2 regions of the Adlercreutzia muris genome follow, and region 2 is predicted to be linked to the other one. Evidence: predicted binding sites of a transcription regulator. Region 2 holds the regulator's gene; the other holds the start of a gene.
The links. The regulator HrcA, encoded in region 2, represses chaperone genes, less so after heat shock. The targets are predictions, from matches to a motif close to TNTTAGCANNCNNNNNNNNNGNNTGCTAANA.

Region 1 (12,247 bases), on a different contig from region 2:
GTTCCTGCTTGCCGCAGTGTTGTTCGCGCTGACGGTCATGCTGCCGAAACTGGCCGCCGTCGTCATCACCAGCGCGCTGCCCATAGGGGTCGGCGCCATCCTGTTCCAGGGTCTCGGCGTGTGGCGCACGACGGAGGAGGTGGGGAAGCCGGCGCTCCACCAGGGCGCTTTCTCGGTGCGGGCCGTCTTCTCACTGGGGGTGCTCTCCTTGGCCGGATCCTTCGCTCGGTCGTTCTTCCTGGCCGGGACGCCTATTGTGAGCGACGGCTCCTATCCGTGGCTGTTCCTCATGGCCACCATCGGTGCCATCGTCATTGTGTGCGGCCCGCTCCTGTCGGCCACATCCCCCGATTTTGCCGCTGCCTACAAGACCTCGGTATTCGCCCTCGGCTTCGTGATGCTCCTGCTGCCCCTGCTCGAGCCGGGGTCTTTCGCGGCCGATGCGGCGGGGGTCGTCACCTATTGCGTGGTGATGCTGCTCATGTGGGTGGTGCTCGCTCGCCTCACGGGGCTCTACGGCCTCTCGCCCCTGTTCGCTTTCGGCATCGGCTGGGCCTCCTGCACGGCCGGCCTGCTCGCGGGCACTTTCGGTGGCGCCCTCGTGCTGTCCACCGTGGCCGTCACCCCGCGGCTACTGAGTCTCGTGACGCTTCTGTGCGTGTGCCTGCTGTTCTTCGCCTATCTGTTTCTGTTCACCGAGAGCACCATGGCCCGGCTGCTCGGGGGCGGCCGTTTCGGGCGCCGCCCCTTCCGCGAGCGCTGCCATCAGCTGCGGGTCGACTTCAATCTGACCGAGCGCGAGGAGGAGGTGCTCGTGCTGGTGGCCAAGGGCCGCTCCACGCCGCGCATCCGCGAGGAGCTGGGCCTGACGGCGGGCACAGTGAACGCACATCTGAGTCATTTGTACCGCAAGCTCGACGTGCACGATCGCCAAGAGCTTATCGACCTGGTGGAAAGCGAGCGCTAGGGCCGGACCGGCCACAGGCGCCCCGTGGCGCCCATCGTTGAAGTATTTGTGCGAGTTCGGTCGCGGCCTCGGCGTTTGTGCTACCATTGCCCGCGCACAAAGGAGCGCCTCACGGGGGACGGCTAACGGGGTTTGTTCGTCGCGTCGCGCCTGAGACAAGCAGCGGCAGGCATCGCTTGCCCGACTCAACGGAGGAATGCATGAAGATTTTGGGCATGGGAGTTCCCGAGCTCCTTATCATCCTGGTCGTCATTCTGCTCATCTTCGGCCCGAAGAACCTGCCCAAACTCGGCAGCGCCCTCGGCAAGACGGTGAAGAACCTGCGCGATGGCATGGGCGCCGGCCAGAAAGAGGTCGAGGAGGCCGCCGACGATGACGAGGTTGTCGAAGTCGTTGAGGAAGTGGTCGAGGAGCCGGTCGAGGCCCCTAAGAAGACCGTCAAGAAGGTCGTGAAGAAGAAGGCCGAGTAGCCTCTTTCGTCCTTCGCATAACGAGGTAATCCGTGGTGCGCCCGCATAATTGTGCGGGCGCACCACCAGTGTATAAAGAGAGAAAACGGACATCATCATGGCAAACGACAATTACGTACTGACCCAGGAAGGCAAGGAGAAGCTGGAAGAGGAGCTTCACTACCTGGAGACCGAGAAGCGCGCCGAGATCGGCGAGCGCATCAAGGTGGCCCGCGAGTTCGGCGACATCTCCGAGAACTCCGAATACGACGACGCGAAGAACGAGCAGGGCATGATGGAGGCGCGCATCGCCGAGATCAGCCGCATCCTGTCCGAGGCCACCGTGGTGAATACGCCGAAGCGCTCGAGCAAGGTGAATATCGGCAGCGTGGTCACGGTGGACATGAACGGCCGCGAGCGCGTGTTCACCATCGTGGGCGGCGCCGAGTCCGATGCCGCCGAGGGCAAGATCTCCAACGAGTCCCCCGTGGGCCAGGCGCTGCTCGGCCGCAAGAAGGGCGACGAGGTGACCACCACCGGCCCCACTGGCCGCGACATCAAGCTGACCATCGTCAAGATCGAGCACTAATATGGCTGAAGAAATTGCTGAGGTAATCGAAGACGATCCCATCGAGGTGCGCCGGGCTAAGCGCTCGGCGCTGATTGCCGCGGGCGTGGATCCCTACGGCCATGCCATCGAGCGCAGCCACAGCGTGGGTGCGCTGAACGAGCAGTACGCTCATCTGGGGGACGGCGATTCCACCGAGGATGCGGTCACCATCGCCGGCCGAATTATGGCCAAGCGCGTGCAGGGCAAGATCGCCTTTTTGGAGCTGCGCGAGTCCGGTTGCGACATCCAGCTGTTCTGCCGCATCAACGCCCTGGGCGAGGAGCGTTTCGCCGATCTGTGCGATCTGGACGTGGGCGACTGGATTGCCGTCACCGGCACCATGATGCGCACCCGCCGGGGCCAGCTGTCCGTGGCCGTGGACTCTTTCGAGCTTATGAGCAAGTCGCTGCGCCCCTTGCCCGAGAAGTTCCACGGGCTCACGGACAAGGAGACCCGCTACCGCCAGCGCTATGTGGATCTGGTCATGAACCCCGAGGTGCGCACTACCTTCGAGCGCCGCTTCAAGATCGTGTCGGCCATTCGCCGCTACATGGAGGATGAGGGCTTCTACGAGGTGGAGACCCCGTTTCTGCACGCCATCATCGGCGGCGCGAACGCGAAGCCCTTCATCACGCACTTCAACGCGTTGGATCGCGACTACTACCTGCGCATTGCCACGGAGCTGCCGTTGAAGCGTTTGCTCGTGGGCGGTTTCGAGAAGGTGTTCGAGATCGGCCGCCAGTTCCGCAACGAGGGTATGGACCCGTACCACAACCCCGAGTTCACCACCATGGAGGCTTACGCGGCCTTCAGCGACCTGGACGGCATGATGGATCTCACCGAGGGTTGCATCAAGGCCGCGGCCGAGGCCGCCTGCGGCAGCCTGCAGATCGAGTACCAGGGCACGGCGGTGGACCTGTCCGGCACCTGGCGCCGCGCCTCCATGATGGAGCTGGCCAGCGAGCACACCGGCGAGGAGGTATCCTTCAAGCGCAGCCGCGAGGAGCTCGTGGCCATTCTGGAGAAGCACGGCGGCCATGCGGAAGCGGCCTGGGGCAAGGGCAAGCTCATCAGCGAGATCTTCGAGGCCGTGGCCGAGGAGAAGCTCATCCAGCCTACCTTCGTCATCGATCATCCCCTGGAGATTTCCCCGCTCGCGAAGAAGGATCCCGAGAATCCCGAGCTCACCCAGCGCTTCGAGCTGTTCATCTTAGGCCACGAATACGCCAACGCCTTCACCGAGCTGAACGACCCGGTGGACCAGGCCGAGCGCTTCCGCGCTCAGGTGGAGGCCAAGGACATGGGCGACGACGAGGCCATGGGCTTCGACGCCGACTACATCCGCGCCCTGGAGTACGGTATGCCGCCGGCGGGAGGCGTGGGCATCGGCATCGACCGCATGGTCATGCTGCTCACCGATGCGCCCTCCATCCGCGACGTGCTGCTCTTCCCTCACATGAAGGATGAAGTGCCGGTGGGTGGCAACGCTGCGTCCGCGGCTCCGTCTGCAGCTGAGGCTGCGGCCCCGACGGGCGATGCCCCAGTGGCCTCTGCGGCTCCCATGGACTTCGCCGACGTGGTCATCGAGCCCCTGTTCGCCGACGAGGTGGACTTCGACACCTTCAGCAAGTCCGACTTCCGCGCCGTGAAGGTGAGGGAGTGCATCGCCGTTCCCAAGTCCAAGAAGCTGCTCCAGTTCACCCTGGACGACGGCACCGGGGCCGACCGCACCATCCTGTCGGGCATCCACGCCTACTATGAGCCGGAGGAGCTGGTGGGCAAGACGCTCATCGCCATCACCAACTTGCCGCCACGCAAGATGATGGGCATCGACTCGTGCGGCATGATCATCAGCGCCGTGCACGAAGTGCCGGGCGAGGACGGCGAGCCCGAGGAGCGCCTGAACCTGCTCATGGTGGACGACCGCATCCCCGCCGGCGCCAAGCTGTACTAAGCGAACAGTTACCAACTTACCTACAGATGGGTCCGTGCTGAGCTGCGCGGGCCCATCTGTTTCTAGAATAGGCGTCAGCGAGAGGCAAATGCGAAAGAGACGACCGATCTGGCGCGAGAGGAGGTGCGGCCATGGGGCGGCATCGGGAGAGCGAGCGCGCCGAGCGGTTCCGTCGGCGGCTTAAGCTGGCCCACACCAACGAACTGAAGCGCGAGACGTTCTACGCGCTGGAGAACTTGCGCCGTGCCAGCTGGCCGGCCCGCATCGTGGGCGGGGCGCTGTTCGTGCTCATCCTGCTGAACGCGGTGGTGGTGTTCGTGTCCACCCAGCCGGGGCTCGATCCCGTCACGGCCGACGTGGTCGCCGGCTTCTACCGCTTTTCCACGGTCTGCTTCTGCGTCGAGTACTTCGCCCGCATCTGGATTGCCGATCTGGCCTTCGGCAACTGCACGCCGGCCCGGGCGCGGCTGCGCTATATCTGCTCGCCCTGGGGCCTCATTGATCTGCTCTCCTTCGGGCCGAATATGGTGGCCTGGTTCGTGCCCGTCACGCCCGTGCTGCTGAACGTCATCAATGTGGTGCGTCTGGTGCGCCTCGTGAAGATTTCCCGCTACATGCGGGGCCTGCGCACTATCGGCCGCGTCATCGCGAAGCACTACCACGAGATTGTGGCGGCCTTTCTGGTTATCGCCCTGCTCGTGGTCGTTTCCAGTGTGGTCATGTACGAGATCGAGCACCCGGCCCAGCCCGACAAGTTCAACAACCTGCTGTCGGGCGTGTACTGGGCCGTCACCACCATCACCGGTACCGGCTATGGCGACTTGGTGCCCATTACGCCGGCCGGGCGCATCGTGGGCTCCGTCATCATGTTCCTCTCCGTGGCCTTGGTGGCCATTCCCGGCGGTATCTTCTCCGCTGGCTTCGTGGCCGAGTTCCAGAACGCGAACCTGCGCAAGATCGAGCGCGACGTGCGCCGCGAAGACGCCCGCCAAGACGACCGCGATGAAGCCGAACGCGCGGGCGTAGGGGAAGGGGCCGCTGGCGAGGGCGAGGCTGCCTCAGATGGCGATCGGCGGGGATAGCGTGGCTGTGGCGTCGCTTCCCCTCACAACGTGCCCACAAAACAGCCCTTCTCGGCACCATGCTTTAGCAATTCGCCCGCGTGAGTGCTAAACTGCTCGGGAACTATATTTCGTGCCCGGCCTGTCTGCTAGCGAGAGAGAACCTTTGCCGCGGGGCACCAACGAAGGAACGAGGAAACCATGTCATTCGAGAAATTCACGGACAAAGCACGCAAAGTGCTGGTCCTGGCTCAGGATGAGGCGCGTGCGCTCCATCAGCCCTACGTGGGCACCGAGCATATTCTCTTGGGCCTTATCCAGGAGAAGGACGGCCTGGCCGCCCAGGCCCTCGATCGCCTGAACGTCACCTACGATGGGGTGGTGCAGGCCATCCGCCAGGTGGTCACCATCGACGAGGACGCCGACGTGTCGGGGCATTTGTCCTTCACGCCGCGGGTGAAGCGCGTGCTGGAGAACTCCCTGCGCGAGGCCATGCAGATGGGCCAGTCCTACATCTCCACCGAGCACTTGCTCTTGGGCATCGTGCGCGAGGGCGAGGGCACGGCTCTGGAAGTGCTCGGTCGCCTGAACGTGTCCGGCGATGATGTGCGCGGCGCCCTGAACGATCTGGTGGGCCAGTCGCCTGTCTACGCGGGTCGCTCCGGCTTCGACGGGCCGGCCTCGTCGGATTCCATGCTCACCGAGTTCGGCACCGATCTCACGAAGAAGGCCCGCGACGGCAAGCTGGACCCGGTCATCGGCCGCGCCTCGGAAATCGAGCGCGTCATGCAGATCCTGTCCCGTCGCCAGAAGAACAACCCGCTCATCCTGGGCGAGCCCGGCGTGGGCAAGACGGCCATCGCCGAGGGGCTGGCCCAGCTCATCGTGAGCAACCAGGTGCCCGACATCCTGCGCGGCAAGCGCCTCATCACGCTGGACGTGTCGGCGCTCGTGGCCGGTTCCAAGTACCGCGGCGAGTTCGAGGAGCGCCTGAAGAAGGTCATCAAGGAGGTCATGGACGCCGGCGACGTGCTGCTGTTCATCGACGAGATCCACACCATCATCGGCGCCGGCTCGGCCGAGGGCTCCATCGACGCGGCCGCCATTCTGAAGCCCCCGCTGTCCCGCGGCGAGATTCAGATCATCGGCGCCACCACCCTGGAGGAGTACCGCAAGCACCTGGAAAAGGACTCGGCCCTGGAGCGCCGCTTCCAACCGCTCACCATCAACGAGCCCAACGAGGAGCAGGCCGTGCGCATCATGGAGGGCCTGCGCGACAAGTACGAGGCGCACCACGGCGTGCACTTCACCGACGACGCCCTGACCGCCGCCGTGCAGCTGGCGAACCGCTACATCCAGGACCGCTACCTGCCCGACAAGGCCATCGACGTCATGGATGAGGCCGGCGCCCGCATGCGCATCCGCAACATGACCCTGCCCAAGGAGCTGCGCGATCTCGATGAGAAGCTGCGCAAGATCCGCGCCGAGAAGGATCGCGCCATCGGCGACCAGAACTTCGAGCGCGCCGCCGAGCTGCGCGACGAGGAAGAGGCCGTGAAGAAGGACCGCGAAGAGGCCGAGAAGCAGTGGGAGGAGGACACCTCCAAGACCGTGCAGCAGGTGACCGTGGAGGACATCGCCGACGTGGTGTCCATGTCCACCGGCGTGCCCGTGAGCAACCTCACCGAGGCCGAGACCGAGAAGCTGCTGCGCATGGAGGGCGTGCTCCACGAGCGCATCATCGGCCAGGACGAGGCCGTGACCGCCCTGTCCAAGGCCATCCGCCGCAGCCGCAGCGGTCTGAAGGACCCGAAGCGCCCGGCGGGCTCGTTCATCTTCCTGGGCCCCTCGGGCGTGGGCAAGACTGAGCTGGCGAAGTCGCTGGCCGAGTTCCTGTTCAACTCCGAGGACGCGCTGCTGTCCTTCGACATGTCCGAGTACATGGAGAAGCACACGGTGTCGCGCCTGGTGGGCTCGCCTCCGGGCTACGTGGGCTTCGACGAGGGCGGCCAGCTCACCAAGGCCGTGCGCCAGCGCCCCTATTCGGTGGTGCTGTTCGACGAGATCGAGAAGGCCCACCCGGATGTGTTCAACATCCTGCTGCAGATCCTGGAGGAGGGTCGCCTGACCGATGCCCAGGGGCGCACCGTTGACTTCCGCAACACGGTTATCATCATGACGTCGAACGTGGGCGCCCGCGACATCACGACCACCACCACGCTCGGTTTCTCCAACTCGGGGCAGAACGGGCTTTCCGACAAGGAGATCAAGAGCCGGGTGATGCACGAGCTGAAGAACGCTTTCCGGCCCGAGTTCTTGAACCGCATCGACGAGATCATCGTGTTCAAGAGCCTGACCGAGGACGAGATCGTGCAGATCGTGGACCTTATGGTGGCCGAGCTGCGCGAGCGCATGATCGCCCAGAACATGACCATCAACCTGGACGAGGCGGCCAAGAAGCTCGTGGCCCGCGAGGGTACCGACACCGCCTTCGGCGCGCGCCCGCTGCGCCGGGCCATCCAGCGCCTGTTGGAGGATCCGCTGTCCGAGCAGATCCTGGAGGGCCGCTGGACGAGCGGCAGCGTGGTGGACGTCACCGTGGGCGAGGACGGCGAGGAGCTGGTGTTCAACGAGGGCACCGGTTCCATTCCCGCGCCCCGCAAGCGCGACTCCATCGCCCGGGACGCCGAGCTGCTGCTCACCAACTACGACCTCGGTCGCGCCGGGCTCGGCAGCGGCCGCGGCGCCGGTGCGCCGGCCGGCTCCGTTGCCGGCGGAGAGTAGGTCCCGTCACACCGGTCGCGCGTCCGCGAGCGCCCATTCCGTTCCCGATCGCAGAAAGGAGGCTCCCAAGGGAGCCTCCTTTCTGCTCATAGCCGCCTGTTGCCTGCTTGCAACGAGGCAATAGGCGGTACGGCAAGCGGCCTGAAGCTGCCAGATTTCCTGCGACAAGGAGGGGCCTATTTCGCGATACGGCCCAGCAGGTCGATTTTCTGCTCCACGGCGCGGGCTATGCGCTCGATGCGGTGCTCGGGAATGTTAGGGTTGCGGCTCAAGATAGCGCGCACCTCGTCGGGAAAGTCGGCCAGCTTCGCGACGTCGAGCCAGCCGAAGTGGCCCTCGAACAGGCGCAGCTGATCTTCGGGGCGCATGCCGGCCGCCTTGAAGGGCTTGGCCATGTACAGGAAATCGCCGGGCACGTCCAGAAACTCGGCATCAGACCACAGGCACGAGCCGGTGTCGAACACGGGGGCAAGTCGGGTGACTTCCAACGTTTCCACGTTGCGGATGACGCCGAAGTTGCGGTAGTGCCGGTCGCGGTTGGCCAGCACGAAATCGCCGGCGAACATTTTGGCGAGGGCGTCCATCACGGCATCGCCGTCAAGCCCCATATCCTCGCAGCGGCGCACATAGAACCTCAGATCGGACAGATTGTTCGGCTGCTTCACGTTGCGGATGAGATCCCAGGCAGCCACCAGCTCCTCGTCGGGGCCGAGCATGTTCCCGCAGGCCGAGTACACGCGGCGTCCGTCCTCGAAAAGCCAGTAGGGAGTGAACTTTCCCGGCTCCATGAGCCGCTCATGCAGTTGCGTGGCAATCATCTCGTTGTAGGGCTCCTGGTTTACGAAGCCCACGCCCGATTTCAGCAGCACACGCTGCCCGTCGATGATCTTCCATTTCTTGAGCAAATCACCGCCGAGGGTGCTGTTGGGGGAGGACAGCGCCACGCTTTTGTAGTCGGGTGTGTCGGGAGATGATCCCGCCGAGTCTTGGCCCAGGGTGAGGAAACCCAGGTCGTCGCTGAAGTCGTTGTCGAAGAAGTTGACGGCGTCCCAGGTTTTCGGATCATCGAGATCGTTCAGCCAATAGCGGTCCGACAGCGACAGCCCGAAGCTCTTCTCGGCCAGTTCGAGGGTGCTGTCCAGCTGCAAGTTCTCGAGCAGCCGTTTAATCTGGGCACGGGAGGCGGGAATGGCCCGATGGCGCCACCAGTAGTTGAGTTCCGCCTTGGAAATGTCTCCCCGACGATCCGCCAAGCCAAAGGGGGCCGCCTCGGCTTGGTCGATACCGGTGATGCGCACGGCCTTGTGCTCATCCAGATTGTACTCGAACGAGAGCACGGGCGTGTTCTTGTTCATCAGCTGGTAGTGGGCCAGGGCCATGGGATCACCGCCTTTCAAGGGAAGCGCTGCCGTGTAACGCGGCGAGCATCGGCATTCCTCATTATAAGCGAGCGGAGCCGCCTAGGCCAGCGTGCCCTGGGGGCTGAGAACCCTTATGCCAAAACTCCGCGAGCATGGGGTCCTTGCGGCGCGGTACGGCATCGAGCCTTTGGGCGAGAGCGCCCGAGGCCCGCGCGATGCAGCCAGTCGGGCCGTGCGCGATCGGAGCAGCGCACCCTTTTTTCGCGCCCTCGCGCCATTGCACGGCGAGCGGGGAAGAAGGGCCGCCGTATAATAGGGAGTCGCATTAAGGAGATGAAGGAGAAGCCCCATGGAGCCCGTTGCCTCGCTGTTCGCCCCGCGCTCGATTCCCTTTTCGGTGGAGATGTTCCCGCCGAAGGGCTCGCTGACCTTGGATGCGGCCCGCAAGGTGGTGGGCGGCATGGCGCTCGCGCGGCCCGATTTCATCTCGGTCACCTGCTCGGCCGGCGGCTCGGGCAACGGCGGCCAGACCATCGAGGTGGCCTCGCTCATCCAAAGCGAGGCGCACATTCCCGCTGTGGCGCATTTGACCTGCGTGAATTCCACGCGCGAGACGGTTCAGGCCGCCATTGCCGAGCTGAAGGCCGCGGGCATTACCACGGTGCTCGCGCTGCGGGGCGATTTGGTGGGCAATGCCCAGCCGGGCGATTTCCGCCACGGGGCCGACCTCATCCCGCTTTTGAAGGACGCCGGATTCTGCGTGGGCGCGGCCGCTTACCCCGAAGGGCATCTGGCCTGCCTCGATCTGGACGAGGATCTGCGCCATCTGAGGGAAAAGCAGGACGCCGGGGCCGATTTCTTCGTCACCCAGCTGTTCTTCGACAACGCCGACTTCTACCGCTTCCGCGAACGTGCCCTGGCGGCCGGTGTCACGCGGCCCGTCACCTGCGGCGTCATGCCGTTTCTGGGGAAGTCGCAGATCCAGCGCATGGTGTTCCTCTGCGGCAGTTCGCTGCCCTCGCCCATCGTGAAGCTGCTGGCGAAGCACGAGGACGACCTGGCCGCTCTGCGCGCGGCCGGCGTGGAATACGCCTGTCGCCAGCTCGTCGACCTGGCTCGCAACCAGGTGGACGGCGTGCACGTGTACTCCATGAACCATCCCGACATCGCCCAGGCCGCCGCCACGGCTTTGGCCGATGCGGGCTTTCGCGCCTAGGAGCCGGGCGGTCGTGGCGAATATGGGCGACACGGGGCGCGAGGGGGCCGCAGCGAGGAGAGCCCCCGCACCCGTCGTGGGCGAGGGACGTCCCTGCGCGCTTGCGGCATCGGTGAAGCGCCGCGAGGCGTGGGCCTTCCTCGGTCATCGCGGCCAGTCGGTAGACGATAGGCTGGCGGCGCGGTTGGAGGAGGCCGCCGCGCTCTGCGAGCGGGAGCTTGCACCCCGGGGCATCTTCCGGGCGTTTCCCGTCAGGCCAGGTGCCGGCGGCGTTGTTGTTGCGGGCACGAACCTGGTGCTGCCCGGCGAATCCATCGCCCGGCACCTGCGGGACTGCGCGTACGCGGCCCTCATGGCCGTTACGCTGGGGCCGTCAAGCGAGATGGTGCTGCGGCGCGAGGCCGCCGTGAGCGCCACGGGCGGCATGCTCGCCGACGCCTGCGCTTCCTCGCTCGTGGAGCAGGCGGCTGGGGTGCTCAACGAGTTCGTGGACGAGGCGGCTGCCCAGCGCGGCTGCGCGCCCACCTGGCGCTTCAGCCCCGGATACGGCGACTTGCCCCTGAGCGTGCAGGGGCCGTTCCTGGAGGCGCTCGATGGGGGTCGTGCCCTGGGCATGACGCTCACGGCGGCGAACATGCTCGTGCCCTCCAAGAGCATCACGGCCATTGTCGGATTCCGCGACCCCGCACGGCGGGGCGAGTGAAAGGGAGAAAGCTATGGGACTCACGCGCGAGGTGCGGGTGGAAAGCGACCTGCTGCGGCGGGCGCTCGCTCGCGAGGACTTCCTGCTCTTCGACGGCGGCATGGGCACTCTCGTGCAGCAGGCGGGGTTGGCGAAGGTGCACGAGAACCCCGATGTGCTGAACCTGACGCACCCCGACGAGATCGCGGCCATCCAGCGCCAGTACGTGGAAGCGGGTGCCCAGTGCATCACCACCAACACGTTCGGCTCGAACCGCCTGAAGTTGGCGGGAACGGGGGCGACGGTGGCCGAGGTGTACGCGGCGGCGGTCGAGGTGGCCCGGGCCGCCGGCGCGCCGCTGGTTGCCGGGGACATCGGTCCCACGGGCAGCTTGCTCGCGCCTTTGGGCAGCCTTTCCTTCGACGACGCCTACGACATCTTCGCTGAGCAGGCCCGAGCGGCCGAGGCGGCCGGCTGCGATCTCATCGTGGTGGAGACCATGACCGATCTGCTGGAGGCGAAGGCGGCCGTGCTCGCCGCCGTGGAGCAGACCGCGCTGCCCGTGTTCGCCACCATGAGCTTCGGGGAGGACGGCCGCACCTTCCTCGGCACTACGCCGGCTATCGCCGCATCCACGCTGTCGGCGCTGGGCGCGGCGGCGGTGGGCCTCAACTGCTCGCTCGGCCCCGACGAGTTGGCACCCCTGGCGGCCGAGGCGGCGCCTTTCGCCCGGGGCCTGCTCATGGCCCAGCCCAACGCGGGGTTGCCGCGGGTAGAGGATGGGAGCACGGTGTTCGACGTGGGGTCTGAGGACTTCGCGCGGGCTATGGCGCCCATTCTGGATGCGGGCGCGACCGTGGTGGGCGGCTGCTGTGGCACCACGCCGGCCCATATCGCCGCCCTGGCGCGGTTGCTGCGCGATCGGCGCCCCGGCGCACCCACCTATCGGCCCGCTTTCACGGTGACGAGCGCTCAGGAGATGACGAGTCTGCCCGCGGGCGCTGCTCAGGTGGCGGTCATCGGCGAGCGTATCAACCCCACGGGGAAGAAGAAGCTGCGCGCGGCCATTCAGACGGGCGACTTCGACTACCTGGTGGGCGAGGCCGTGGCCCAGGTGCGGGCCGGGGCGGACATTCTGGATGTGAACGTGGGCGTGCCCGGCA
Region 2 (12,247 bases):
CCGCGTGGCCATAACCCATGCCGACGACGACCACTGCGGCTCTCTCCAGGCTCTCGGCGATGTGACCCGCGTGGGCGGCCTTCTCGTGGCCGACGACCTGCTCTCCTGCCCCTGCGAGAACTGCACGGAGCTGGTGGCCGAGGCCGAGGGAGAGGCCTATCCCGGGGGAATCGAGGGGCTCTCGGTGGGCGACGCCGTGGGCTGCGGCCGCTTCACGCTGGAAGTGGTCTGGCCGGATGCCTTCGATGACGAGGGCGGCAACGGCGACAGTCTCAGCTTCCTGTGCCTGTGGGACGGCGACGGGGACGGGGAGGCCGACTGGACGGCGCTCTTCTGCGGCGATGCCGAGGCGGAGGAGCTGGAGGCCATGGCGGCGATGCTTCCGCCCGAAGGAGTTGATGTGCTGAAGGTGGGCCACCACGGCTCCCGTAGCAGCCTCGACGAGAATCTGGCGCGCCGCCTCGCGCCGGCGGTGGCTCTCGTCGGGGTGGGCCAGTCCAACCGCTACGGGCACCCGGCACCGGAGGTGCTCGATGCCCTGACGGCGGTCGGGGCGCAGGTGCTCTGCAGCGACGAGGTGGGGGATGCCTCCATTGCATTCTCCATGGAGAAGCTCTCCGTCACGACCCAGAAGGGCGCCGACCCACCGCCTTCGGGTACAATGGGGCCATGAGCAATGAAAGCGAACAGAACCAGCTGCTGGCGGCCTACTTGGCCGTCGGCGAGGATGCCCTCAAGCGCGAGGCGGTCATCGCCCGCCTGCGAAAGCGCCTGTCGGCCCTGGGGGACCTCTCCTTCAACGCCGACGACTTCGACGGCGAGACGGCGGCCGGCGCCGATATCGCCGCCGCCTGCAACACCATGCCCTTCGCGAGCCCGGTGCGCCTCGTCTACGTGCGCAATGCCGAGAAGCTCAAGAAGGCCGATTCCGAGGAGCTCGTCTCCTACCTGGCCGCGCCGAGCGAGTCCACAGTGCTGGCCCTGGAGGCCGAGAAGCTGGCGAAGAACACGCGGCTGTACAAGGCCGTCGCCGGCCTCGGCCCCAAGGCCGTCATCGATTGCACGCCGCCCAAGAGCTGGGAGATGCCCAAACGGGTGCGGGCCATGGCCACCGGCCACGGCATCGTCCTTACCGAGGGGGCCGCCGGCGCTCTGGTGGAACTCGTGGGCGAGAACACCGTGCATCTGGACAGCGAGCTCAAGAAGATCGCCCTGGCCCACAGCGGCACCGATGCCGTGGGCGAGCGGGAGGTGCGCAGCCTGGTGGCCCGCACCTCGGAAGTGAAGCCCTGGGACTTCACGGCCGCCTTCGCCGAGCGGAACCTGGCGAAGTGCCTCGCCCTGCTTTCCCAGATGGAGTCCACTTCGGCCCATGCCCTCATCGCTATGTGCGCCACGCGCATCCGTGAGCTCATGGCGGCCCAATCGGCTGCCCGCCGCGGGGGCACGTCCGTCGGACAGTTGCTGCACCTGCCCGACTGGCGCGTGAAGAGCCATGGCGCCTGGGCCCGCAACTTCTCGCCATCCGAGCTGCGGGCGGCTCTCGTCAGCTCCCGCGATGCCGAGCGGGCCATGAAGAGCGGCGCCGACCCCGATGAGGTGTTCTACGGCTGGCTCGTCGACACCTTGAGACGATAGGAACATCCCCGTGCCCGACCTCGATACCCTGATCGCCGACCTCGACGACCGCTACCAGCGGGCCGGCTTCGGCGAGCCGGTGGCGGTGCTTCCCGATCTGTATCTAGTGAAAGTGCCCCTGCCGGCCAATCCGCTCAAGGCTGTCAACTCCTACTTCATACTGGGAAGCGGGGGAGAGACCGTCATCGTGGACGTGGGCTTCAACCACCCCGACTGCGAGCGAGCTCTCGATGACGCCCTCGTGGCCCTCTGCCGCTCCTGGGACGGCGTGCGCATCGTGCTCACCCACTCCCATCCCGACCATACGGGCAATCTCGACCGCATCTGGCGTTCCGGTATGGCGGTGCAGACCCATCTCCATTCCTTCCAGGAAGTGAAGAACCTCATGGCCCTGGAGGAGGCGATCTACGGCCCGCTGCTTCTCCAAGCGGCCACCCTCGAGCAGCAGCGGGAGATGACCTTCACCGACGAGGGCCCGCGGCTCCACGTCTCCGCCGAGCTGCTGCCCCTGGAAACCTATCCCTCCTTCACCTACCTGGCCGAGGGAGACACCGTCGAAGCGGGTCCCTACGCCTTTCGGGTCATCGAGACCCCGGGGCACGACCGATGGCACATCTGCCTCTACGAGCCCCGGGCGCGCCTCCTCATCGCGGGGGACCATGTGCTGGAGCGCATCACGCCGGCTGTCTCCTCGTGGTTTCCCGCCGTCGACGCCCTGGCCCAATTCATGGACAGCCTGCGCAAGGTGGCCGATCTTGAGGTCGATCTCATCCTGCCGGCTCACGGACGGCCCTTCACCGGTCTCGCCGAGCGCGTCGCTTTCCTGCTCCGCCATCATGAAGAGCGCCTTGAGGAGATCTACGGGTTGGTCCGCGGCGGCTGCGACGACATCGTCGCCATCTCACAGCAGGCCACATGGCGTTATCCCGATTGGGGAAGCTGGCCCCTCGATCAGAAGTTCTTCTCCATGGGAGAGACCTTGGCCCACCTCGTCTACCTTGTGCGCCAGGGGCGCATCCTCCAGGGCATCTGCGGCGACGAGTACTACTTCCGCATGCCCTATGATCGCAAGAACCTGGCTCTGACTCGCATCCAGGGCTAACGCCGCCCTTCGGGATGCGGGGGCGGTGGGCCAAAAAAAGCACCGCCCCGAAGGGCGGTGCCTCTCGCATCTGGGCTGGCTGCGCGGGTTACTCGGCGCTGTCCTCGGCCGGGGCCTCCTCGCCCTCGGCAGCCTCGGCGGCAGCGGCCTCAGCCTCGGCCTTGGCGGCTTCCTCGGCCTCCTTGGCCTTGCGCTCAGCGGCCTTCTCCTCCTCCTTCAGCTGCTTCTCGCGGCGCTTCGCCTTCTCGGCGGAAGCCTCGGCCATGGCGGCCTTGCGGGCCTCCTTGGCAGCGGCCTTCTTGGAGCCGGTCTTCTGGGCCTTGGGCGCCGGCTTCACGTAAGCGGCCTTGTCCTCGGCGGTGGCCACGGAGTTGGCCAGGGCCATGATGCCGCTCTTGCGGTTGGCGGCCTGGTTCTTGTGGATGACGCCCTTGGAGGCGGCCTTGTCCATCAGACGGCAGGCGGCGCAGGCAGCGGCGTAGGCGGCGGCGCCGTCGCCGGCGGCCACGGCGTCCTTCACGCGACGGGTCGCGGTCTTCAGCTCGCTCTTGACGGCGCGATTGCGCATGCGGCGCTTCTCGTTGGTGATGATGCGCTTCTTCTGGGACTTGATGTTAGCCATGATTGCTAGCCCTTTCTGGTTCGGTCGTTTCAGATCCTTTTTCCTTGCGGTATCCAACGACACGAACGCGCAGCGGTAAAGCCCGCCCGGGCATCGTGCGAAATGGAAAGCGGCGGGATTTGCCCGCTTTCTCAGCCCCGGGCCCTGAGCCCGGAAGGCCGCCAGCAATCGCAATCTCTCAAGCGCAGCCACGTCTGCAGATTTGGCGGTGGAATCACCGCGCGTGCGTATCGCTGGATACACAATGCGGTAGAATACCAAAGATTCGCATCAGCACCGTGAAGAAATCTGCCCGGGAGGGGCAATTCTTCGCGAGACGCACACATACGCAGGAACCGACCGCGATAAGAAAGCCATTATGACCCACGAACTGTCCCATATCCGCAACTTCTCGATCATCGCGCACATCGACCACGGCAAGTCCACGCTCTCGGACCGCATCCTGGAGCTGACGGGCACCGTGGCCAAGCGCGACATGCAGGCCCAGCTGCTCGATTCCATGGACATCGAGCGCGAGCGCGGCATCACCATCAAGAGCCAGGCCGTGCGCGTGAGCTACACGGCCGACGACGGCGAGACCTACCAGCTGAACCTCATCGACACCCCGGGCCATGTGGACTTCACCTACGAGGTGAGCCGCAGCCTGGCCGCCTGCGACGGGGCCGTGCTCGTGGTGGACGCCACCCAGGGCGTGGAGGCCCAAACGGTGGCCAACGCCATGCTGGCCATGAACGCCGATCTGGAGATCATCCCGCTCATCAACAAGATCGACCTGCCCGCCGCCGAGCCGGAGCGGGTGAAGGCCGAGATCGAGGACGGCCTGGCCATTCCCGCCGACGACGCGGTGCTCGCCAGCGGCAAGACCGGCGTGGGCGTCCACGACCTCTTGGAGGCCGTGGTCTACAACATCCCGGCACCCGAGGGCAACGGCGAGGCGCCCTTGCGCGCCCTCATCTTCGACAGCTACTTCGACGCCTACCGCGGCGTGGTGGCCCTCATCCGCGTGGTGGACGGCTCCATCAAGAAGGGCGACAAGATCCGCATGATGGCCACGGGCACCGAGACCCTCGTAGAGGAAGTGGGCGCCCGCCACCCCCAGGAGGTGCCCGAGGAGGCGCTCTACGTGGGCGAGGTGGGCTATTTGGTCACGGGCCTCAAAGACGTGAGCCAGGTGAAGGTGGGCGACACCATCACCCTGGCCGCCGGCGGCGTGAACGCGCCGCTGCCCGGCTACCGCGAGGCGAAGCCCATGGTGTTCACGGGCCTGTTCCCCATCGACGGCGACCAGTACGAGCCCTTGAAGGAGGCCCTGGAGAAGCTGTCCCTGAACGACCCGGCCCTCGTGTGGGAGCCCGAGACCTCCCACGCCCTCGGCTTCGGTTTCCGCGTGGGATTTCTGGGCCTTCTGCACATGGAGGTCATCAAGGAGCGCCTGGAGCGCGAGTTCGGGCTTGACCTTTTGGCCACGGCCCCCTCGGTGGAGTACCATGTGTACCTGAAGGGCGGCGAGATGGTCTCGCTCCACTCGCCCCAGGAGATGCCCGACCCCGGCTCCATCGATCACGTAGAGGAGCCCTACCTGAAGGCGAAGATCCTCATCCCGCCCGACTACGTGGGCGCCGTGATGGACCTGGCCGTGGGACGGCGGGGCAACTTCGTCACCATGAACTACCTGTCCCAGACTACCGTGGAGATGCTCTGGGAGATTCCCCTGTCCGAGCTCATCCTGGACTTCTTCGACAAGCTGAAGTCGAACACGAAGGGCTATGCCTCCCTCGACTACGAGATGGACGGCTACAAGCCCTCGGAGCTGGTGAAGCTGGACATCCTGCTGTCGGGCAAGCCCATCGACGCCCTGTCGTTCATCGTGCACAAGGACAAGGCCTACGACCGCGGGCGCGTGCTCTGCGACAAGCTGAAGGAGATCATCCCGCGCCAGATGTTCGAGGTGCCTATCCAGGCGGCCATCGGCGGGCGGGTGCTGGCGCGCCAGACCGTGAAGGCCAAGCGCAAGGACGTGCTGGCCAAGTGCTACGGCGGCGACATCACCCGCAAGCGCAAGCTCTTGGAGAAGCAGAAGGCCGGCAAGAAGCGCATGAAGGCCATCGGCAACGTGGAAGTGCCCCAGGAAGCCTTCATGGCCATCCTGAAGGTGGACGAGTAGCAGCGAGGCCGCCCCGTGGGGCGGCCTCGCTCGTTCGATGGGAAGCGGTGAGCCTTGGCGCCCACAGGGCAAGGCGGCCCCCGCCGTCTGATCGAGGCCGCCTTGCGATTGCCCGGAGCGCCGCGAGTGCCCTAGCCTTCCAGCACGTCCTCGCGCACGTAGTGGGTCCAGGTCTTGGGCTCTATCTCGGGCGGGGTGACGCCGGCCTCGCGCCCGGCCTCGATGCAGCGCAGCATCCAGGCCATGTTGCGACCCAAGGTGCGCATGGTGTGCAGGCCCTCGCCGTCGCCCTCCACGTCTCCCGGCACCCGGCCGAAGGCGATGTTCCAGTAGCTCGACGGCACCACGGGCATGTTGTTGATCTGGAAGTACTTGTTGATCTGGTCAGCCGCCTCGATGGTGCCGGCCCGTCGCGCCACGGCGATGCCGGCCGCGGGCTTGAAGCGCAGAAGCGAGCCGCCGGCGTAGAACATGCGGTCGAGCAGCCCGATGAGCGTGCCGGCCGCCCCGGCATAGTACACCGGCGACCCCACGATGAGCCCGTCGGCCGCAGCGGCCTTCTGGATGAGCCCGTTGCAGGGGTCGCTGTCGAACACGCAGCGGTTATCGCCCTTCTTCCCGCAGATGCCGCAGGCGATGCACCCGCGGATCTCCTTGTTGCCGATCCAGACCAGCTCGGTCTGTACGCCCTCGGCCTCGAGGGCCGCCGCGGCCTCCTCCAGCGCGCGGTTGGTGTTGCCCTGCATGCGCGGGCTCCCGTTGATGAGCAGTACTTTCACGTTTGTCTCCTCTTCTCGTGTATTCGCCCGCCGTCAGGCGGCCATCCGTTAAACTGTTCGCTATTCTACACTGCATTTCGAACGCGTCCACAAGGTATAAGGTATGGCGAAGAATACGAACGAGGAATACGACTGGCTCAACGACCCCTTCGACGAGAAGAAGATCGCCGAGGAGCGCGAGCGCATGGCCATGTCCGGCGCATCAAAGGGACTGGTCGGCGTAGGGTGCCTGCTCGTCGTCATCGGGCTTTTCGCCATGGCGGCCCTGCTGCTGTTCGGCATCCTGTAGGCTGCCATGGGAAAGGCGTTCGGCATATACGCGGCCCTCGTCGGTGCGACCGCAGTATGGGAAGCGGCCCCCGTCGGCGCCCCTTGCGCGCTCCTCGCTTCCCTACGCTCGGGGCAGGCGTAGGCCATGGACGGACTGTTCGGGAAGTACCGGGTGCTTTTGGCCCCCATGGCCGGCGTGACCGACATCGCCTTTCGCACCTTGTGCCGCGAGGCCGGCGCCGACATGGCCTTCACCGAGATGGTGTCGGCCAAGGGGCTCTCCTTCGCCAACGAGAAGACGCGCCATTTGCTGGCTCTGGCCGACGGCGAGAAGCAGGTGGCCGTGCAGCTGTTCGGTCACGAGCCGGACGTGATGGCCTCCCAGGCTGCCTGGATCGAGCAGGAGATGGGGGAGAGCCTAGCCTATCTGGACATCAACATGGGCTGCCCTGCGCGCAAGATCGTGTCGAAGGGGGACGGCTCGGCCCTCATGCGGGAGCCCGAGCTGGCCGCTGCCATCGTGCGGTCCGTGAAGGGAGCCGTGGAGCATCCCGTCACGGTGAAGTTTCGCCGCGGCTGGGCCGAGGGCGATGAGACGGCCCCAGCCTTCGCTCGGGCTATGGAAGAGGCTGGCGCCGATGGGGTCACCGTACACGGGAGGTTCGCCGAGCAGTTGTACCGCGGCGCCGCCGACTGGGGCGTTATCGCCCGGGTGCGGGAGGCGGTGGGCGTGCCCGTGGTGGGCAACGGCGATGTGCGCTGCGGCGCCGACGCGGTGCGCATGGCGGCGGAAACCGGCTGCGACGCCGTGATGATCGCCCGGGGCGCCGAGGGCAACCCGTGGCTGTTCTCCCAGGTGCAGGCTGCGCTCGCGGGCCTGCCCGAGCCTGCGCCGCCCACGGTGGACGAGCGCATTGCCATGGCCCGGCGCCACGCCGAGCTGCTCACCCACCGCGAGGGGCGCAACATCGTGCGCATGCGCAAGCACGCCATGTGGTATATGGCGGGCCTGCCCGGCGCCGCCGCGGCCCGCGGGCGCATCAACTACTGCACCACGCTCGACGATTTCAACCAGGTGTTCGGCGACTTGCTGCTCATTGCCCAGGAGCACTCGTGATCTGTCCGCTGACGCGCCGCCGGATACCTCAATTCGCTCAGACAGTCCTCGCTTTGGAGAACAGGACATCTAGTCCTGTTCTCGTCGCTGCGGAACTCGCTCGGTTGAGGCACCCGGTGTCGCGTCAGCTGCGTTGCTAGAAAAGAGACTATTCTATGCCCTATGATCCCTACAAAGCCCTCTACCTGCACATTCCCTTCTGCGTGAAGCGATGCGGGTACTGCGATTTCGCCACCGCGGCCACCGAGCGCGACTCGCCGGTCATCGACGAGTACGTGGAATCGCTCGTGTTCCAGTTGCGGCGCGCCTCTCGGGAGGGCAAGCTCGGCCAGATAGAGACGGTGTACCTCGGCGGGGGCACGCCGAGCCACATCGGCATGGGACGGCTGTCCATGCTGCTGTACGCGCTCTCCACGGCCATGCACCTGGAACCCGAGGTGGAGTGCACCATGGAGGCGAACCCGGAGAGCCTGACCGCGCCCATGGTGCGCGACATCTGGGCGCTCGGGGTGAACCGGCTGTCCATCGGCGTGCAGTCCTTCGACGACGAGGTGCTGCGCATCCTCGGGCGAGCCCACGACGCCGAGGCGGCCCGCGCGGCGGTGCGCGTGGCCCAGGAGCGGTTCCGGAACGTGTCGGTGGACCTCATGGGTGGTATCCCCGGCCAGAGCCTCGCCTCCTTCGAGGCCTCGGTGCGCGAGGCCGTGGCCCTGGGCGTGACCCACGTGTCGGTGTACCCGCTCGCCATCGAGCCGCACACGCCCTTCGATGCCGCCGTCATGCGCGGCGAGATGGCCGAGCCGGATGACGATGTGGAGGCTGCGTGCATGGAGGCAGCGGAGCGCATCCTGGGGGAGGCCGGCTTTATCCGCTACGAGGTGGCCAGCTACGCCCGCCCCGGGTTCGAGAGCCGCCACAACACCGCCTACTGGACCGGCGTGCCCTACCTGGGACTCGGCCGCTCGGCGGCGACTATGACCCAGAACGCCGAGCGCCGCATGCGGGTGCAGGACGGGCGCGTGGTGGACGACCTGAACGCGCGGCAGATGGCGGCCGAGGACCTCATGCTGGCCATGCGCATGGCCCAGGGCGTCTCCGACGAGCGCATCGCCCGGGCGGCGGCGACCATCGGCGCCGGGGCGGTGGCGGCCGTCTTCGACGAGCTGGCGGCCCTCGGCCTCGCCGAGCACCGGGGCGGCCGCTGGCGCCCCACCGAGCGCGGCTGGCTCTGTGGCAACGAGCTCTACGGCCGCCTGCTGGATTTGGCGCCCTGAGGCCGTGGCCGCGACCGGCCCGGTGCCGTCTGGGTCGGGCGGCGGGAGCCGTGGACCCCTGCGCGCCTTCCGCCTGCTCCCATGTGTCGCTTGCGTCGAGATCGGCCCTTTCGTTAGCACTCTCGCCGCTTGGTTGCTAAAATAGCGTCAACAACGGCGCGCCCGCAGGGGGGCGCCGGCGGGGAAGCGAAAGGAGCGGCCATGCTGTCGGAGCGACGCCAGAGGGTGCTGCGCGCGCTGATCGAGGACTACATCGAGTACGCGCTGCCCGTGGGATCGCGCACGCTCACCGAGCGCCACCGGCTCGGCGTGAGCCCGGCCACGGTGCGCAACGACCTATCCGCCCTGGAGGACGCGGGCTTCATCCAGCAGCCCCACACCTCGGCCGGCCGTGTGCCCACCGATGCCGGCTACCGCACCTTCGTCGACGAGCTGCTCTCGTCGGGCCTCGCCGAGGAGGAGCGGCCCCATCCCGCCATGATGGACGAGCTGCGCGGGGCCGCCTGCGAGCTGGATGCCCTCATGGAGCGCACATCCGCCGCCCTGGCGCGGCTCACCGACTGTCTCTCCATCGTCATGGCCCCCTCGGTCTTCGCCGGCCGCATTTGCCAGATCACCCTCGTGTCCCTGTCGGTGTGGCAGGCCATCATCATCGTGGTGGCCGATGACGGCCAGGTGGCCAACCGCACGGTCGCCTTCTCCGAAGAGGTCACATCCGATGAGCTGGCGGCGGCCCAGAACCTGCTGAACCGGCTGCTCGTGGGCCAGTCGGCCCGGGACGTGCGCCGCTCTCTGGACGCGAGCGCCATTGAGGCCCTGCGCGATCCCCTCGTGCAACTCGTCATCGACGAGGTGGTGGAGTGCCTCGGCGTGAGCGACGGGAACCGGGCCCATAGCCTCGGCATCTCGTCTCTTCTGCGCCAACCGGAGTTCAGCGACGCCAAGGCGCTCTTGCCGGTCATGGAGGTACTCGAGGACGACGAAGTGCTCCTGCACACCTTCGACGACACGGTGGAGGGGGAAAGCCCCGTCATGGTGCGCATCGGACGGGAGAACCCTGCCTCGGAGCTGGCCGGCATCTCCATCGTGGCCTGTTCCTACGGCCGCGGCGACAGCGAGGGCGTCGTCGCCGTTATCGGCCCCACCCGCATGAACTACGGCAACGCTATCCGCGCCGTGCGCGCCGCCCAGAGCGTGCTCTGCGACGACTAGCGGCGCCACCGACTTTTGTACGACCCATCAGAAAGGCAAGACGTTCCACTATGGCCGCAACGAAGGACCTCTACGAAATCCTCGGCGTCTCCCGCGACGCCTCCGAAACCGAGATTAAGAAGGCGTTCCGCCACCGCGCCCGGGAGCTGCATCCGGATGTGAACAAGGCGCCCGATGCGGAAGACCAGTTCAAGGAATTGAACGAGGCCTACGACGTGCTGAGCGATCCGCAGAAGAAGGCCGCCTACGACCGCTTCGGCACCGTGCCCGGGGCTGCGGGCGGCGCGGGCCCCTACGGCGGTGTGAACATCGACTTCGAGGACTTGTTCGGCGGCGGCTTCGGCGGCATGGGCGACATCTTCTCCACTTTCTTCGGCGGCGCGGCGGCCGGGGGCGGACGCCAGGTGCGCAAGGACGGCCGCGACATGGGCGTGGGCATCCGCATCAGCCTGAAGGAGGCGGCCACCGGCGAGAAGAAGGAGATCGTCTATGATCGCTTGGCGCCGTGCCCCGACTGCGACGGCACGGGCCTCGGCGAGGGCGGCAAGGAGGTCACCTGCCCTGAATGCGACGGCCGCGGCCGGGTCGTCACCGTGCAGCACACCTTCCTCGGCGACATGCAGTCGGCCACCACGTGCCCCGAATGCCACGGCACTGGCACCATTATCGAGAACCCCTGCCCCGAGTGCGAGGGCCAGGGCCGCGTGCCCGACCGCCAGCGCGTGTCGGTGGAGGTTCCCCGGGGCATCCGCGACGGCCAGCAGCTGCGCATCCACGGCTTCGGCGAGGCGGGCATGCAGGGCGCGCCGGCCGGCGACCTCATCGTCACCGTGCGCATCGCCCCGGACGAGTTCTTCGAGCGCGACGGGGACAACCTGCACTGCAAGCTCGTGGTGCCCATGGTGCAGGCGGCCCTCGGTGCCGATATCGAGATCGACGGCATCTTCGAGGACGAGAAGGTCACGGTGAAGATCCCCGAGGGGTGTCAGAACGACCAGGTGGTGCGCGTAAAGGGCTTCGGCATGCCGCGCCTGAAGAGCGACATGCGGGGCGACCTGTTCGCCCACATCGACGTGGAGATTCCCACGAAGCTCTCCAAGCGCGAGCGCGAGCTTTTGGAGGAACTGGCCGCCGAGATGGGCGAGACCGTGGATGAGAAGCGCTCGCCGCTGCAGAAGCTGCGGGATATCTTCGAATAGGGGAGCGGTCCATGTCCCTACCGCGATTCTTCCTAGAGAACCAGGTGCTCGCTGCCGAGACGGAGGCGGTGTTTCCACTGCGGCTGGCGGCCGACGACGCGAAGCACGCGAAGGTGCTGCGCCTGGCTGCGGGCGAGCACATCGCCGTTATCGACGGGGCAAGCGACTACTTCGAGTGCGAGATCATCGATATCTCCGACGGGTTGCCGCTCGTCTCCATCGCCCGTCACGAGGAGGCGCCCGCGGAAGGTCCTCAGGTGATATTGCTCCAGGGCCTGGCCAAGGGCGACAAGATGGAGACGGTCATCCGCCATGCCACCGAGGTGGGCGTGGCGGCCTTCGTGCCCCTGACCTGCAGGCGCTCGGTGGTGAAGCTGGACGGCAAGAAGGCCGCGGCCAAGACCGAGCGCTGGCGCGCCATCGCCAAGAGCGCGGCTATGCAGTCGGGGCAGGCTCGCATTCCCGAGGTGAGCGAGCCGGCGACCGTGGGGGAGGCCTGCGCGCGGCTCGAAGGCGCCACGGCCGTGCTCGTGTGCTGGGAGGAGGCGCCCGGCAGCGCGAGCCTACGCGAAGCGATCCAAGGCGCTCTCGCCGCCACGCGCACCCCTGCGGACGATGCCCGCATCGCTGTGGTGGTGGGCCCCGAGGGCGGCCTGGCCGAAGAGGAGGTGCGCGCGCTTCTGGCGAGCAACCCCCGTGCCCGCCTCGTCACGCTGGGGCCCTCTATCTTGCGCACCGAGACGGCGGGCATCGTGGCCCCGGCCCTGGCGCTCTACGAGCTCGGCGCCATGGGGAACGGCCCTGAGAGGGCTGAGATCGAGCGGGTCGAAGAAGATGCGGGGACGGTTCTCCCGGCCCCCTCGCCAGCGG

Region 1: the regulator HrcA is predicted to act here: its motif matches at 5,125-5,155, upstream of AAK988_RS10415 (ATP-dependent Clp protease ATP-binding subunit).

What each region holds. Positions count from the first base shown of each region.
Region 1 covers NZ_JBCLQK010000013.1:31,443-43,689, reverse strand. The annotation lists gene AAK988_RS10440 (helix-turn-helix transcriptional regulator) at 1-967, shown strand, start outside; gene tatA (twin-arginine translocase TatA/TatE family subunit) at 1,168-1,437, shown strand; gene greA (transcription elongation factor GreA) at 1,535-2,005, shown strand; gene lysS (lysine--tRNA ligase) at 2,007-3,980, shown strand; gene AAK988_RS10420 (ion transporter) at 4,112-5,062, shown strand; gene AAK988_RS10415 (ATP-dependent Clp protease ATP-binding subunit) at 5,243-7,825, shown strand; gene AAK988_RS10410 (hypothetical protein) at 8,002-9,204, opposite strand; gene AAK988_RS10405 (methylenetetrahydrofolate reductase) at 9,536-10,402, shown strand; gene AAK988_RS10400 (vitamin B12 dependent methionine synthase) at 10,416-11,105, shown strand; gene AAK988_RS10395 (homocysteine S-methyltransferase family protein) at 11,119-12,247, shown strand, end outside.
Region 2 covers NZ_JBCLQK010000010.1:69,287-81,533, forward strand. The annotation lists gene AAK988_RS09600 (DNA internalization-related competence protein ComEC/Rec2) at 1-673, shown strand, start outside; gene holA (DNA polymerase III subunit delta) at 670-1,638, shown strand; gene AAK988_RS09610 (MBL fold metallo-hydrolase) at 1,649-2,740, shown strand; gene rpsT (30S ribosomal protein S20) at 2,829-3,362, opposite strand; gene lepA (translation elongation factor 4) at 3,721-5,526, shown strand; gene AAK988_RS09625 (flavodoxin family protein) at 5,658-6,305, opposite strand; gene AAK988_RS09630 (hypothetical protein) at 6,409-6,594, shown strand; gene dusB (tRNA dihydrouridine synthase DusB) at 6,721-7,692, shown strand; gene hemW (radical SAM family heme chaperone HemW) at 7,848-8,966, shown strand; gene hrcA (heat-inducible transcriptional repressor HrcA) at 9,168-10,178, shown strand; gene dnaJ (molecular chaperone DnaJ) at 10,229-11,377, shown strand; gene AAK988_RS09655 (RsmE family RNA methyltransferase) at 11,389-12,247, shown strand, end outside.